3 regions of the Buttiauxella noackiae genome follow, and region 3 is predicted to be linked to each of the others. Evidence: predicted binding sites of a transcription regulator. Region 3 holds the regulator's gene; each other region holds the start of a gene.

What was found. Region 3 encodes PhoB, which activates phosphate uptake and scavenging genes when phosphate is short. Its sites were predicted from a motif close to CTGTCATAAAACTGNCNNAT; they were not measured.
Region 1: the regulator PhoB is predicted to act here: its motif matches at 2,117-2,136, upstream of IX31_RS20180 (MIP/aquaporin family protein).
Region 2: the regulator PhoB is predicted to act here: its motif matches at 1,690-1,709, upstream of rpoH (RNA polymerase sigma factor RpoH).

The regions. Positions count from the first base shown of each region.
Region 1 is NZ_JPRU01000006.1:45,748-51,524, forward strand. It holds gene menA (1,4-dihydroxy-2-naphthoate polyprenyltransferase) at 1-827, shown strand, start outside; gene rraA (ribonuclease E activity regulator RraA) at 920-1,405, shown strand; gene zapB (septal ring assembly protein ZapB) at 1,589-1,828, opposite strand; gene IX31_RS20180 (MIP/aquaporin family protein) at 2,272-3,123, shown strand; gene glpK (glycerol kinase GlpK) at 3,145-4,659, shown strand; gene glpX (class II fructose-bisphosphatase) at 4,805-5,777, shown strand, end outside.
Region 2 is NZ_JPRU01000003.1:228,995-234,771, reverse strand. It holds gene ftsE (cell division ATP-binding protein FtsE) at 1-555, shown strand, start outside; gene ftsX (permease-like cell division protein FtsX) at 548-1,603, shown strand; gene rpoH (RNA polymerase sigma factor RpoH) at 1,860-2,714, shown strand; partial or broken gene IX31_RS22960 (IS3 family transposase) at 2,798-4,017, shown strand; gene IX31_RS16930 (branched-chain amino acid ABC transporter substrate-binding protein) at 4,435-5,538, shown strand; gene panM (aspartate 1-decarboxylase autocleavage activator PanM) at 5,631-5,777, opposite strand, start outside.
Region 3 is NZ_JPRU01000002.1:451,184-456,960, reverse strand. It holds gene brnQ (branched-chain amino acid transporter carrier protein BrnQ) at 1-1,158, opposite strand, end outside; gene phoR (phosphate regulon sensor histidine kinase PhoR) at 1,577-2,884, opposite strand; gene phoB (phosphate response regulator transcription factor PhoB) at 2,907-3,596, opposite strand; gene sbcD (exonuclease subunit SbcD) at 3,785-5,002, shown strand; gene sbcC (exonuclease subunit SbcC) at 4,999-5,777, shown strand, end outside.

The DNA of each region.
Region 1 (5,777 bases), on a different contig from region 3:
TGGCTTTCTGGCAAGGCGTGTTCAACCCCGCTATTGCACTGCTGGCACTGCTGACTGCCGGGTTACTGCAAATCCTCTCAAACCTGGCGAATGACTACGGTGATGCGGTAAAAGGCAGCGACAAAGAAGACAGAATCGGGCCATTGCGCGGAATGCAAAAAGGGGTGATTACCCAGGCGCAGATGAAAAAGGCGCTGGTTATCACAGTAGTATTAATCTGTATTTCTGGCCTGGCGCTGGTCGCGGTTGCTTGCCGTACGCTGGCAGATTTCCTCGGTTTCCTGGTCCTCGGTTTGCTGGCTATCATCGCGGCTATTACCTACACCGTCGGAACTCGTCCGTATGGTTACATGGGTCTTGGGGACATTTCAGTACTGGTATTCTTTGGCTGGCTAAGTGTGGCTGGCACCTGGTATCTCCAGGCTCATGCTTTGGCCCCGTTAGTGTTTTTACCCGCGACGGCTTGTGGATTACTGGCAACAGCTGTGCTGAACATCAATAACTTACGTGATATCGACAGCGACCGTGAGAACGGTAAGAACACACTGGCTGTGCGCCTGGGTCCGATGCTTGCCCGTCGCTATCATGCTTGCCTGTTGATTGGGGCGCTGGCGTGCCTGGCGGTATTTAACCTGGTTTGGTTGCAAAGCCTCTGGGGATGGCTATTTGTGCTCGCAGCACCGCTACTGATTAAACAGACGCGTTTCGTGCTCAGTGAGATGGAGCCGGTCGCCATGCGCCCAATGCTTGAACGAACGGTTAAAGCCGCATTACTCACTAACTTGTTGTTTGCGGTAGGAGTTGTGCTCAGTACGGTGTCGTTTTAGCTGACAAATATCAATTAACAATTGATGATTTTGCCAACAGTTAGGATTAAGCGATATACTGACAACTCGTGCAGCAACAGAATCTTAATCCTATGAAATATGATACTTCCGAGCTTTGCGACATCTATCAGGAAGATGTCAACGTCGTTGAACCGCTGTTTTCCAACTTCGGTGGGCGGTCGTCCTTTGGCGGGCAAATCATCACGGTGAAATGTTTCGAGGACAACGGATTGTTGTATGATCTGCTCGAACAAAATGGCCGTGGCCGAGTGCTGGTAATCGATGGTGGCGGCTCTGTTCGCCGTGCTTTGATTGATGCAGAACTTGCCCGTCTGGCGACTCAAAATGAGTGGGAAGGCATCGTGGTATACGGTGCAGTACGCCAGGTCGACGACCTGGAAGAGCTGGATATTGGTATTCAGGCAATTGCCGCTATTCCGGTAGGTTCAGCAGGAGTTGGCATTGGCGAAAGTGATGTGCGCGTTAACTTTGGTGGCGTGACATTCTTCTCCGGCGACCATCTGTATGCAGATAACACCGGCATTATCCTTTCCGAAGATCCCCTCGATATTGAATAACCCAATCGAATAACAAAACGGGCGCCCTTGGGCGCCCGTTCTTCTTCTAAAGAAAACAATAACCAAAATAATTCGAGTTACAGTTAGGCGGCAAGGGAGCAAATCCCCAGGAGCTTACTTGAGTAAGTGACTGGGGTTTTTGAGTGCAGCCAACGCCCCTGCGGCTCGAAGTATGACGGGTATTTAGACTTCTTCCATTTTACCCAGCAAGGCATGCAGACGATCCTGCCACACGTGCTGTTGTTCTTTCAGAGAATTGTTTTCGCGCACTAATTCTTCATGGTTGCTCTGAGATTGCTGAACTTGCTGAGACAAATTATTGTTGGTCTCTTTCAGCTCTTCAATTTCCATTTGCAGCAGGGTAATGGTGTCAATCGCCTGCTGTACTTTTGCTTCCAGTTTCTCAAACACTTCAAATGACATTTCTGAACCTCTTCTGAATTGCAAGGCGTTGATGGATTTCTAAATCCCCGTCCCGGATATTCCCGATGACACCTTATGAATATATGCGCTCCACGCAGCGTGTCTCGATTGTAAGTAGCGTGAGTAGCCGTGTCCAGCGAGTTCAAGCGCTCTTTGCATAACATAACGTTTTTCAGCATATGCCGAATGACCTGGAGCGCTAAAATCACTATTTGTTAACGCATTGATTACTTCCATGAGCGTTTGCGTTGTCTTTTCTGGGTGATAATGCGCACAATTTAGCGCGTAATCGCTCATTTTTATGACGAACAACACAATTTTAAAGTTCGATATTTCTCGTTTATGTTCGTTAACGATAAATTAACACTATGCCTACATGGCACCTGCGCGGCAGGGAAGCCCGAACAAACAATAATCATTAATTTTGCCTTCAGGACCCTACTATGAGTCAGACAGCTCCATCAACTTTGAAAGGTCAGTGCATCGCCGAGTTCATGGGTACCGCGTTGTTGATTTTCTTTGGTGTCGGATGTGTCGCCGCCTTAAAAGTCGCGGGCGCAAGTTTCGGGCAGTGGGAAATCAGTATCATCTGGGGTTTGGGAGTGGCTATGGCTATCTACCTGACCGCAGGCGTTTCCGGTGCGCATCTTAACCCGGCGGTGACTATCGCACTTTGCCTGTTCGCCTGCTTCGATAAACGTAAAGTGGTGCCGTTTATTCTTTCGCAAGTTGCAGGTGCGTTCTGTGCCGCAGCTTTGGTCTACGGCCTGTATTACAATTTATTCCTCGATTACGAGCAGACGCACCACATGGTACGTGGCAGTGTGGAAAGCCTGGATTTGGCAGGTATCTTCTCAACCTACCCTAACCCACACATCAATCTGGTACAGGCCTTTGCCGTAGAGATGGTGATCACCGCCATTCTGATGGGCGTTATTCTGGCGCTGACTGACGATGGCAACGGCATCCCACGTGGCCCGTTAGCACCATTGCTGATTGGCTTATTGATTGCGGTAATTGGTGCCTCAATGGGGCCATTGACCGGATTTGCGATGAATCCAGCACGTGACTTTGGCCCGAAACTTTTCGCCTGGTTAGCTGGCTGGGGCGATGTCGCCTTTACCGGTGGCCGTGATATTCCTTACTTCCTGGTGCCAGTATTTGGCCCGATTGTAGGTGCGGCGTTAGGTGCCTTTGGTTACCGCAAGCTGATTGGCCACCATTTACCTTGCGATGTTTGTGTTGCAGATGAAGAAAAATCCAGCGCATCCACTCAACAAAATGCTTCTTTGTAAGACTGACTTCAGGACAAAATTATGACCCACGAAAAAAAATATATTGTCGCACTCGATCAGGGTACAACCAGCTCCCGCGCCGTCGTCCTGGATCATGATGCCAACGTAGTTAGCGTTTCACAGCGCGAGTTTCAGCAAATCTATCCAAAAGCAGGATGGGTAGAACACGACCCAATGGAGATCTGGGCAACACAAAGCTCCACGCTTGTAGAAGTGCTGGCTAAAGCCGATATTAACTCAGACCAAATCGCCGCAATTGGTATCACCAACCAGCGTGAAACCGCTATTGTCTGGGAAAAAGAGACCGGCAAACCAATTTATAACGCCATCGTCTGGCAGTGCCGTCGTACCGCTGAAATCTGCGAGAAACTCAAACGTGATGGCCTGGAAGAGTACATCAAATCCAACACAGGTCTGGTCGTTGACCCATACTTTTCTGGCACCAAAGTGAAATGGATTCTTGACCATGTAGAAGGCTCACGTGAACGTGCTCGCCGTGGCGAACTGCTGTTTGGTACTGTCGATACCTGGCTTATCTGGAAAATGACCCAGGGGCGCGTACACGTTACCGATTACACAAACGCCTCACGAACCATGCTCTTTAACATCCACAGTCTGGACTGGGATGACCGCATGCTGGAAGCGCTGGATATTCCACGTGCGATGCTGCCAGAAGTACGTAAATCTTCCGAAGTGTACGGCCAGACCAACATCGGTGGTAAAGGCGGTACGCGTATTCCAATCGCCGGGATCGCCGGTGACCAGCAGGCGGCACTCTTCGGCCAGCTATGTGTAAAAGAAGGGATGGCGAAAAATACCTACGGTACCGGCTGCTTTATGCTGATGAACACCGGTACTCAGGCGGTGAAATCAACTCACGGGCTGCTGACCACTATTGCCTGCGGCCCACGCGGTGAAGTGAATTATGCACTGGAAGGTGCGGTATTTATGGGCGGCGCGTCTATCCAGTGGCTACGCGATGAGATGAAACTAATTAGCGACGCGACGGACTCCGAATACTTTGCCACCAAAGTCAAAGACACTAACGGTGTATATGTCGTTCCCGCTTTTACTGGCCTGGGCGCTCCTTATTGGGACCCGTATGCCCGCGGCGCAATCTTCGGCCTGACTCGCGGCGTGAACGCAAACCATATTATCCGTGCAACACTTGAGTCCATCGCTTACCAAACGCGTGATGTACTGGAGGCGATGCAAGCTGACGCAGATATTCGCCTGCATGCTCTGCGCGTAGACGGCGGAGCTGTCGCAAACAATTTCCTGATGCAATTCCAGGCGGACATTTTAGGCACCCGCGTTGAGCGCCCGGAAGTCCGTGAAGTCACAGCGTTAGGCGCAGCTTATCTGGCAGGCCTGGCCGTTGGTTTCTGGCAGAATCTGGATGAAGTCAGCGAGAAGGCGGTTATCGAAAAAGAGTTCCGTCCGGGTATCGAAACCACTGAACGTAACGTCCGTTACGCTGGCTGGAAAAAAGCCGTTAAGCGTGCGCTGGCGTGGGAAGAGCATGACGAAAGTTAAGTTCTGATATCACCAACCTACTCTCTCCCTATCCTGGGAGAGAGTTGAGATGAGTCCTGAATCCACAGCAACATCCCACCTTCCCCCGACGATTCCTCACCTGTGCTAAAATGCGTCGCAATTGAGTTTGCTAAATGAGTGTGCAATGAGACGAGAACTTGCGATTGAATTTTCCCGCGTAACCGAAGCCGCAGCACTGGCTGGTTATAAATGGTTGGGCCGTGGCGATAAAAACATGGCGGATGGCGCAGCCGTTCACGCCATGCGTATCATGCTTAATCAGGTCAATATTGACGGCCAGATTGTGATTGGTGAAGGGGAAATCGACGAAGCGCCGATGCTCTATATTGGCGAAAAAGTCGGGACTGGCCAGGGGGATGCGGTAGATATCGCCGTTGACCCGATTGAAGGCACACGGATGACCGCCATGGGTCAGGCCAACGCGCTGGCTGTGCTGGCTGTGGGTGACAAAGGTAGTTTCCTCAACGCCCCAGACATGTACATGGAAAAACTGATTGTTGGCCCTGGCGCGAAAGGCATTATCGACCTCAATCTGCCGCTGGCTGAAAACCTCTATAACATCGCCGTTGCACTCAACAAGCCACTGAGTGAACTTACCGTAACTATTCTCGCCAAACCGCGCCACGACGCCACCATTGCTGAACTGCAAAAGCTTGGCGTACGCGTTTTCGCAATACCTGATGGTGATGTTGCGGCATCCATTTTGACCTGTATGCCAGATAGTGAAGTCGATGTGATGTACGGTATCGGAGGCGCGCCAGAAGGGGTGATTTCCGCAGCTGTCATTCGCGCGTTGGACGGTGACATGCAAGGGCGCTTGTTGGCTCGTCACCACGTTAAAGGTGATAGCGATGAAAACCGTCTGATGGGTGAGAAAGAGCTTGAGCGCTGCAAAGCGATGGGCATTGAAGCGGGCGTGGTATTGAAACTCGACGATATGGCACGTAACGACAATGTAATTTTCTCCGCGACCGGTATCACAAAAGGCGATTTGCTGGACGGCATTACCCGTAAAGGGAATATGGCGACCACCGAAACACTGCTGATTCGTGGTAAATCGCGCACCATTCGCCGTATCAAATCTATTCACTATCTCG
Region 2 (5,777 bases), on a different contig from region 3:
GCGGGGAAAAGTACCCTGCTCAAGCTTATCTGCGGTATTGAGCGGCCAAGCGCCGGGAAAATTGCTTTTGGCGGCCATGATATTAGCCGCCTTAAGAGCCGCGAAGTGCCGTTCCTGCGTCGCCAGATTGGTATGATCTTCCAGGATCACCATCTGTTGATGGATAGAACCGTATATGACAACGTGGCAATCCCGCTGATCATCGCAGGTGCCAGCGGTGAAGATATTCGCCGTCGCGTTAGTGCGGCACTGGATAAAGTCGGCCTGCTCGATAAAGCGAAGAATTTCCCGATCCAACTCTCTGGTGGTGAACAGCAGCGCGTGGGTATTGCCCGCGCTGTTGTGAACAAGCCCGCTGTATTGCTGGCGGATGAACCAACCGGTAACCTCGATGATGCGCTCTCGGAAGGGATTTTGCGTCTGTTCGAAGAGTTTAACCGGGTGGGGGTAACTGTTTTGATGGCGACGCACGACATGGGGCTGATATCCCGCCGTAATTATCGCATGTTGACGTTAAGTGACGGCCATTTGCATGGAGGCCTGGCAGGTGAATAAACGCAGCGCGCTCAATCACATAAAGCGCTTCAGCAACAAGCTGGATAAAATCAACTCGCTTAATAAGCTAGGGGATTTAGGTCGCTCGGTGAAAAAACGTGGCAAAGGGCCTCAGTCGAAAAGCAAATCTCTAAAAGGTGGCGTGAACGAACAGTTCCGTTACGCCTGGCAGGGCGCTTTACAAGACCTGCGCAGCAAGCCACTAGCCACTTTCCTGACGGTGATGGTTATCGCCATCTCCCTGACGCTGCCTAGCGTGTGCTACATGGTTTACAAGAACGTGAATCAGGCCGCCACGCAGTATTATCCTTCTCCGCAAATCACGGTTTACCTCGATAAAGCGCTGGATGATAACGCCGCACAGCAAGTCGTTGGCGCGATTCAGGCGGAAGAGGGCGTCGATAAAGTTAACTATCTTTCGCGTGACGAAGCCTTAGGCGAGTTCCGCAACTGGTCGGGCTTTGGTGGCGCGTTGGATATGCTGGAAGAAAACCCGCTGCCTGCCGTTGCGGTGGTGAACCCGAAACTTGATTTCCAGACTACAGACCACCTGAATACCTTACGTGACCGCGTAGCCCGTATTAACGGTGTTGATGAAGTGCGTATGGATGATAGCTGGTTTGCGCGCCTGGCTTCGTTGACTGGCCTTGTAGGTCGCGTTGCTGCAATGATTGGTGTGCTGATGGTCGCTGCGGTGTTCCTGGTGATTGGCAACAGCGTGCGTCTGAGCATCTTTGCTCGCCGCGATACCATCAACGTGCAAAAACTGATTGGTGCAACGGATGGATTTATCCTGCGTCCCTTTTTGTACGGTGGCGCATTGTTAGGGTTCAGCGGGGCATTTTTGTCGCTGATTCTCACCGAAATTCTGGTATGGCGGTTATCTTCTGCGGTGACAGAAGTAGCGCAAGTGTTTGGAACTAAATTCGATCTTACGGGCTTAGGCTTCGATGAATGCCTACTGCTGCTGCTGGTTGCCTCCATGAGTGGATGGTTGGCAGCATGGATCGCAACGGTACAACATTTACGTCGTTTTACCCCAGAGTAAAAATTTTTTGGTATACTTGTTCCCTGCTACGAAGTACCCGTCAGCAGGGGACACGCTCCCACCTCGGTATGTGTTTCTCCTGCCCAGTTTCATAGCTCTGTCACATTTTGTGTGTAATATATGCACAGCTTTACAGTGAACTTGTGGATAACGTCACTGTCTGAGTTTACTGTGGATGGTACGGTTTGGCGCTTGACGTGTTGTCAGGTGCAGCATGGTGTAGCAACCTGTACGTTAGTCTTAAGAGAGGGTTTGAATGACCAAAGAAATGCAAAATTTAGCTTTAGCCCCTGTTGGTAACCTGGAATCTTATATCCGGGCCGCTAATTCCTGGCCGATGTTAACGGCTGAGGAAGAGAAGGAGCTGGCTGAAAAGCTGCATTACCAGGGCGATCTGGAAGCAGCGAAAAGGCTGATCCTGTCTCACCTGCGCTTTGTTGTTCATATCGCTCGTAATTACTCGGGCTATGGCTTGCCGCAGGCTGACTTGATTCAGGAAGGCAACATCGGCCTGATGAAGGCTGTACGTCGCTTTAACCCGGAAGTGGGTGTCCGTCTGGTGTCGTTCGCCGTGCACTGGATCAAGGCTGAAATTCACGAATACGTTCTGCGTAACTGGCGTATTGTGAAAGTGGCAACCACTAAAGCACAACGTAAGTTGTTCTTTAACCTGCGTAAAACTAAACAGCGTCTGGGTTGGTTCAACCAGGACGAAGTGGAAATGGTCGCCAACGAGCTGGGTGTTTCCAGCAAAGATGTCCGCGAGATGGAATCTCGTATGGCGGCGCAGGACATGACGTTCGACATGGGCAACGACGACGATTCAGACAGTGCGCCGATGGCTCCTGTGCTGTTCTTGCAGGATAAATCTTCTAACTTTGCTGACGGCATTGAAGACGACAACTGGGAATCGCACGCGGCTGATAAACTCAGCGATGCCATGTTAGGCCTGGATGAACGTAGCCAGGATATTATTCGTGCCCGTTGGCTCGACGAAGAGAATAAGAGCACGCTGCAAGAACTGGCCGATCGTTATGGTGTTTCTGCTGAGCGTGTGCGTCAGCTTGAAAAGAACGCAATGAAAAAACTGCGCATGGCCATCGAAGCGTAAGTTATTCAACAAGACAAAAAAACCGCCTTCCGTGAACTGCACCCAAAAAGTTGGACACCCAACCGAGTAAGGTGCAGTTTTTTATGAGCAAATATTCTCTTAGCTTCAAACTTCAGGTTGTGAAGCACTATCTTTCCGGTCTGGAAGGGTACAAAGCGACAGCAAAGCGTTTTGGTATCGATCACAGTGCCGTTCGTAAGTGGTCTGCCGTCTGGAAGCTTCATGGCGAAGCCGGGCTAACCATACGACGCTTCACCTACTCTCCTGTCTTTAAAGAGTCCGTCATCCTGTATATGCGTGAGCATCGACTGTCTGTTCGCGAAGTTTGTGCAACATTCTCTATTCCTGCCTTTTCCACGGTTTGTGAGTGGGAACGACTGTATGATGAAGGCGGTCTGCAAGCCCTGACAGATAACCGCCGCAGGAAAAAAACGATGCCGGATACCCCTGGAAATAAATCAGTCAACACGCCTCAAACGCCCCTTAACCCGGACGAACGTGAGGAGCTCGAGCAGCTACGCGTCGAAGTGGCTTATCTAAAAAAGCTTCAGGCCTTACTCAGGGAAAAAAACACGCCAGAACGCGGCAGAAAACACAGGTCGTGAATGAGTTAAGGCCGCAGCATCCCCTGGCTCGTCTGTTAAAAGCGGCGGAGCTGGCCAGAAGTACGTTTTACTGGCAGCTGGCTTGCGCGAAAAAACCGGACAAATATGCTGATGATAAGCATCAGATTTTAGCGCTGTTCCATAAGCATAAAGGGCGATATGGCAAAGCTGCGGGTAATGTGCTGAACCGCCAGTTCAGTGCAGACAAACCCAACCAGAAGTGGGTAACAGACGTGACAGAATTTAAAATTGCCGGGGAAAAGCTGTATTTATCCCCGGTCCTTGACCTGTATAACGGTGAAATCGTGGCGTATCAGATGGAGCATCGACCCGTTCTGTCGATGGTGGACGATATGCTGAGTAAGGCGCTGTCGGTTCTGAGTGAAGGTGAATATCCGCTGGTACATTCAGACCAGGGTTGGCAGTATCAGATGGCGCACTATCAGAAGCGACTCAGGGATGCAGGGCTGAAACAGAGTATGTCACGCAAGGGAAACTGCTATGACAATGCGCTGATAGAAAGCTTCTTCGGCACGCTGAAAACGGAATGCCTGTATCTGGAGGAGTATAAAAGCATCAGGGAGTTACGGGATGCTATTGACGAATATATCTACTATTACAACCATGAAAGAATAAAACAGAAACTAAAAGGCCTGAGTCCGGTAGAGTACCGAACCCAGGCCCAGATAGCCGCCTGATATAAACCGTCCAACTTTATGGGGTCAGTTCATCCGGGGCGGTTTTTTTATGCCCGTCACTTTCCTTTCCCATTGTGAAAAAATTGTTATTCCAAAAACCGTAAATTCGGGTATGTTTTTAACTCGGAGTGCGGCGAAGGCACGCGCGGTGTTCTTAAATCAAAAATAAAACCGTGCCAAAACAACACAACAATTATCCATTAGCATTCGAGTTGCAGGACAAAAGGTTTTTACCTTTTGAACAGCGCTTGCGCTGGCCCCAACGGGGCGAGGCTCTGCCGAGTAACGCGGCCAGGGAGCTTATCCCGATGAACTTACTAAGGTAAGTGATTCGGGTAAGTGAGTGCAGCCAACACCCCCTGCAGCTTGAAGGATGATGGGTAAATACCAATCACAACAAGAATGGGGATTCTCAGGATGAAAATGAAGGGCAAAGCGTTATTGGCTGGTTGTATTGCGCTTGCGATGAGCAACGCGGCATTTGCTAAGGATATCAAAGTAGCGGTAGTTGGGGCGATGTCTGGCCCGGTTGCTCAATATGGCGACCAGGAATTTACCGGTGCAGAACAAGCGGTTGCTGATATTAATGCCAAAGGCGGCATCAAAGGCGACAAACTGGTTATCACTAAATACGACGATGCTTGTGACCCGAAACAAGCCGTGGCTGTCGCTAACAAAGTGGTTAACGATGGGATCAAATACGTTATCGGCCACCTGTGTTCCTCTTCCACCCAGCCTGCGTCTGACATCTACGAAGACGAAGGTATTCTGATGATTACCCCTGCGGCAACGGCTCCTGAGCTGACTTCGCGCGGTTATAAACTGACAATGCGTACTACCGGTCTGGACTCCGATCAGGGCCCGACTGCGGCGAAATACATCCTTGAGCATGTAAAACCGAAAAACATCGCGGTAATTCATGACAAACAACAGTATGGCGAAGGCCTGGCGCGCTCCGTTCAGGACAACCTGAAAAAAGGCGGCGCTAACGTGGTGTTCTTTGATGGCATCACCGCAGGCGAGAAAGACTTCTCCACGCTGGTGGCACGCCTGAAGAAAGAGAACATCGACTTCGTTTACTATGGTGGCTACCACCCGGAAATGGGTCAGATCCTGCGTCAGTCTCGTGCAGCAGGCCTGAAAACTCAGTTCATGGGTCCAGAAGGTGTGGCGAACGTTTCATTGTCTAACATTGCCGGTGAATCTGCTGAAGGCCTGTTAGTCACCAAACCGAAGAACTACGACCAGGTTCCTGCTAACAAACCGGTTGTAGATGCCATCAAAGCGAAGAAACAAGATCCAAGCGGCGCATTCGTATGGACGACCTACGCAGCACTGCAATCTTTGGCGGCGGGTCTGAACCAGTCAGAAGATCCTGCTAAGATCGCGACTTACCTGAAAGGCGCAACAGTTGAAACCGTAATGGGGCCGCTGAGCTGGGATGAGAAAGGCGATCTGAAGGGCTTCGAGTTTGGCGTGTTTACCTGGCATGCTAATGGTACGGCGACCGACGCTAAGTAAAAATTGTCGGGTGGCGCTGGCGCTTACCCGACCTACTTTTGCTCACGTGATCGTAGGTCGGATAAGCGTTAGCGCCATCCGACGCTTAAATCCTACTTCTCCCAACCACCACTCTGTTCAACAAAGCCCAAAGCCCGCATAAACGCCGTCATAACTGCGCGGTCTTCCACGCCGACATCTGCCATCCACCAACCGGCAACGCCAGGATTATCACGAATCACTTCTTCGATCAGATATTG
Region 3 (5,777 bases):
ATCAATAATGCCAAAGAAGGTACTGATGATCATCGCCGGAGCGATAACGCGAGTTGAATTATGCCACCACGGACGGGTGAAGCTCAGCACCACCAGCGCAATACACGGTGGGTAAATCGCCGTTAGCACGGGAATCGAAATCTGAATCAAATGGCTCAAACCAAGGTTTGATACCACCATCGAGAACAATCCAAGGATAAACACCAGCGAACGGTAAGACAGTGGTAAGTACTGGCTGAAGAATTCAGCACACGCACAAGTCAGGCCAATCGCCGTTACCATACATGCAAGGAAAATCAGTGCGGCAAGGAAGAAGCTACCGGCACCACCGAAGGTGTGAGCAACATAAGCATGAAGAATCGCCGCACCGTTCGCATTCTGGTCAGCGACCAGCGTTGCGCTGTCTGAACCCAGGCGGAACAGTGCTAAGTAAATCAGCGTTAAGCCGACACCTGCAATCAGGCCAGCCCAGATGGTATAGCGAGTCAGCAGACGAGATTCTGTAACGCCACGCGAGCGCGCCGCGTTAACAATCACAATCCCGAAGACCAAAGATGCCAGCGTGTCCATGGTCAGATAACCATTGACGAAGCCGTTTGAAAACGCTGCATGTTGGTACGCTTCAGTCGCGGTGCTGATACCCCCAGCAGGCCACAGAATCGCACCGACTGACAACGCCAATAGCGCGACAATTTTTACCGGAGCCAGCACATGGCCGACGGTATCGAGCAATTTGCCCGGATACAAAGAGATGGCCATAACAATGGCAAAATAAACCAGGCTGTAGATAAACAGCGCAAGTTCACTGCTGCCAACCAGTGGCGCAATCCCGACTTCGAAGGAGACGGTCGCTGTACGCGGTGTCGCAAACAGTGGACCAACGGCCAGGTAACAAACAGTGGCTAATATGACACCAGCACGACGGCCAATCGGCGAGCTCAAACTATCAATACCACCCCCTACGCGGGCGATGGCGACAATGGTCAGAACTGGCAGGCCGACCGCAGTGACCAGGAAGCCAAGTGAGGCAATCCAGACATGCTCGCCAGCCTGTAAACCCACCATAGGTGGGAAAATGATATTGCCTGCTCCAACAAACAGCGCAAAGGTCATAAAGCCCAGTGCGAGGATGTCACGAGATTTCAAATGATGGGTCATAAAATATTTGCAGCCTGTGGATGTGTGGTGTTGAAAGTTTTGAAAATATTCAAATTTTTATACTTTTAAACTCGGCATAAAAGCGGCAATCAGTAGTTACGACAGCGGAAAATCCTTTCCGGGATCGGTGGAGAAGAATAGTTGTTTGAATTACCACTCAAATCCAGTCGGTCTACTAATTACAGGGCCGCAATTAAAACGCTTATAGCGAATGAAGGCAAGAAGGGATCCCAAAACCAGATTGATATCCTTAAATTAGCCAGTAATTTAGAGGATAAGTTTATTCATAAGAAAACATCATGGTTGTTTGTGCGGTCAAATTATAGCCAACTGAGTATTATTGATTTACATTTGAGCAAAAAAAACGCAGGCCAGAAAACTGGCCTGCGGAAAGTTATTTTGACACCATTTGAGTAAACTACTCTGTCTGAATCACTTTTTCGCTCACGATAAGACGCTCAGGCAGTACAAAGGAAAATGTTGTTCCTTTACCCAACTGGCTTTCAATGTGCAGGCGTGCGTCGTGGTGGCTCAAAGCATGTTTCACTATCGCAAGCCCCAGCCCGCTACCACCGGTTTGCCGTGAACGCGCTTTATCTACGCGGTAAAAACGCTCAGTCAGGCGCGGAATATGTTCAGCTGAAATGCCAGGCCCCGTATCTTCAACACTAAAACACGCACCACCTGCAATCCGTTTCCAGCTCACCGTAATATATGTGCCCTCTGGCGTATGGTTTACCGCGTTGTAAACGAGGTTCGAAATCGCACTGCGCAATTGTTCTTCATTACCAAACACTTTCAAGGTTGAGTCGATATCAAACTCTAACGTCTGTCTTTGTTGGCTGAGAGTCTGCGCTTCGCGCTCCACCACACGCAACATCAGTGGGACATCAATCTTTTCATTGAGCACCATCGCCGGGGCTGCTTCAATTTTTGACAGTGTCAGAAGTTGCTTAACCAGGCCTTCCATTCGTGAAGTTTGTTCACGCATGGTACCTAGCGCTTTGTCCCGCAATGGCCCTTCAAGCGCCTGATCCTGCATCATTTCCAGGTAACCTTGCAGCACTGTCAATGGTGTCCGCAGTTCATGGCTGACGTTGGCAAAAAAGTTACGGCGCGCCCCTTCAAGCTGGTGCATCTGAGTCACATCACGCGCCACCAACAGCCACTGTTCGTCGCTGTATGGCATTACGCGAAATTCCAGATGACGGCCATTATTGAGCACAAGTGTCAGTGGGCGGGAAAAATCTTTTTGTGACAAATAGCGGGTAAATTCCGGGTATCGCAGCAAATTAAGGATGTTCTGCCCGTTATCGTCCGGCCAGCGCAACCCTAATAACTGTTGAGCAAGACCATTACACCAAAAAATCGTCCCTTCTTCGGTGGTCAGCACAACCGCATCAGGCAATGATTCCGCACCGCTACGAAAGCGCTTAATCAGGTTACCTAACTCTTTGCGGCGTTTTTTATTACGCAACTGCATCTGGTGAAGGCCGTAGAGCAATGGATCCCAACTCCCCCGCCCCGGAGGAGGCGTCATGCTGCGATCAACCCATAACCACCACGATAGACGCAACAAATTCCAGAAATGCCAAACCAGCAGCCCAGTGACCGCCAGTAATAAAAACCAGGGTAAATGACCAAAAATAAGGCCTAAAATGACGGCCGGTATACAACAGAGCACCAGCTCCAGTACCAGCCTTTTCCATGACAACCGTTCCAGCACGCGTCACTCTCCTGATAAGGAATTAAAAGCGGGTTGAGAACCGATAACCCGTACCGCGTACTGTTTGTACCATTCTGTCATGTCCACTGTGTTCGAGTGCTTTGCGTAACCGCCTAATATGTACGTCCACCGTTCGGTCTTCGACATAAACATTGGTGCCCCACACATGGTTAAGCAATTGCTCACGGCTATACACACGCTCCGGGTGCGTCATAAAGAAGTGTAATAACTTAAACTCGGTTGGCCCCATATCCAGTGGGTTTTCGCCAGTCATTACCCGGTGCGATGATGGGTCCAGACTCAGCCCTTGCATCTCAATTACCTCTTCCACCGCCATTGGCGAGATACGCCGCATCACAGCTTTAATTCGCGCCACCAGCTCCTTCGGGGAAAACGGCTTAGTAATATAATCATCGGCCCCAACTTCCAGGCCGCGCACGCGATCTTCTTCTTCCCCACGCGCCGTCAGCATCATCACCGGTATTTCACGGGTTAATGCTTCACGTTTCAGGTGCTTGATAAACTGAATCCCCGAACCACCCGGCAACATCCAATCCAGCAATATCAGGTCAGGAAAGGGTTCAATAAGCAGATTCACTGCACTGTCATAATCTTCCGCTTCTACAGGTTGAAAACCGTTTTGCTCGAGCACAAAGCTCACCATTTCACGGATTGGAGCTTCATCTTCTACGACTAAAATACGCTTCGCCATGATTCGCCCTGCTCAAGGAATAATTATTGTTGTTTCAATGCGGCGCCATTATGCGTCAGATTTATGACAGATTTATGAAAAACATGACCGCCAGATGACCCATCACTTTGAATTATGACACTCAGTTATGCCGTTATTCCGTATCCGCTTTATAATCGCGGCTACGCTTTTGAACCACGGGACAAGTAATGCGCATTATTCACACATCAGACTGGCATCTGGGTCAAAATTTTTATACCAAAAGCCGCGGTCCTGAGCACCAGGCGTTTCTTGAATGGTTGCTGAAAGCCGCAGTCGAGCATGATGTGGATGCCATAATTGTCGCGGGCGATATTTTTGATACCGGCTCGCCACCGAGCTATGCGCGTGAACTATATAACCGCTTTGTGGTGCAACTCCAGGCAACGGGCTGCTCACTCGTGGTGCTGGCCGGAAACCATGACTCCGTCGCGACGCTTAACGAATCCCGCGAACTGATGGCGTGCCTGAATACATATGTTATTGCCAGTGCTCGCCATGATACCAGCCAGCAAGCTATTGTTCTAAAATCCAAAAGTGGTCAACCCGGTGCGATTCTCTGCCCTATTCCATTTTTGCGCCCACGCGATATTCAAAGCAGCCAGGCGGGTTTATCCGGCCATGAAAAACAGCGTTCATTAATGGAAGCCATCAGCGAGCATTATCAACAGTGTTATAGCGCGGCCTGCGATTTACGCGCTGATGCAAAGCTGCCGATTATTGCCACCGGACATTTAACGACGGTCGGCGTGACCAAAAGCGATGCGGTGCGCGACATTTATATCGGCACGCTCGATGCCTTCCCGGCGCAGCACTTCCCGCAGGCGGATTACATCGCGCTGGGCCATATTCACCGTGCGCAATTAATTGGCGGCACTGAACATATCCGTTATAGCGGCTCGCCAATTCCATTAAGTTTTGATGAAACCGGCAAAAGCAAAAGCGTTTATCTGGTGGAATTTGCCGAAGGCAAACTGCATGAAGTCAACGCGCTGAATGTACCCGTCAGCCAGCCGCTGGCGGTGATCAAAGGCTCTCTTAGCGAAATAGAACAACAGCTGACGCAGTGGCGCGATGCCCCCACAGAGCCCAAAGTGTGGCTGGATATTGAAATCGCCACCGATGAATATCTGCATGATATGCAGCGCCATATTCAGCAACTCACTGAAACATTGCCCGTTGAAGTGGTGTTGCTGCGCCGCAGCCGAGAACAGCGTGAACGCGTTATCGCCCAGCAGCACAAAGAAACCCTGAGTGAACTGACGGTGGAAGAAGTTTTTGAGCGCCGCCTGATTCAGGAAGAGACCACGGAAGAACGCGCGCAACGTTTGCGCACTCTGTTTGCCCAGACAGTGGCAAGCCTGCATGACGCGGAGGAACAGGCATGAAAATTCTCAGCCTGCGGTTAAAAAACCTCAACTCCCTGAAAGGGGAATGGAAAATTGATTTCACCAGCGAGCCTTTTGCCAGCAACGGCTTGTTTGCGATTACCGGGCCAACCGGTGCCGGGAAAACCACGCTGCTCGATGCGATCTGCCTCGCGCTTTATCACAAAACTCCGCGCCTCAATACCGTCTCCCAGTCGCAAAATGACCTGATGACGCGGGATACCGCCGAATGCCTGGCGGAAGTGGAGTTTGAAGTCAAAGGCGTGGCGTATCGCGCATTCTGGAGCCAGAATCGTGCGCGCAATGCGGTAAACGGCAATCTGCAAGCTCCGCGCGTGGAGCTGGCCGAAGTCGCCAGCGGCAAAATAGTTGCCGATAAGGTCAAAGATAAGCTCGATCTTACCGCCAAGCTAACCGGGCTGGATTACGACCGTTTTACCCGCTCGATGATGCTTTCCCAGGGCCAGTTCGCCGCGTTTTTAAACGCCGATGCTAATGACCGCGCCTCACTGCTGGAAGAACTCACCGGCACCGAAATCTACGGCACCGTTTCTGCGGCGGTGTTCGAAAATCATAAGAATGTGCGCAGCCAGCTTGAAAACCTGCAAGCCCAGGCCGCAGGTGTCGCGCTGTTAAGCGAAGAGCAGCGCCAGCAGCTTTCCGGGAGTTTGCAGGCACTCACTACAGAAGAAAAAACACGGCTGGCAGAACAGCTCAAACTCCAGCAGCACCAACAATGGCTAAGCCAACTTGCACAGTTTACGCAAAACCATGC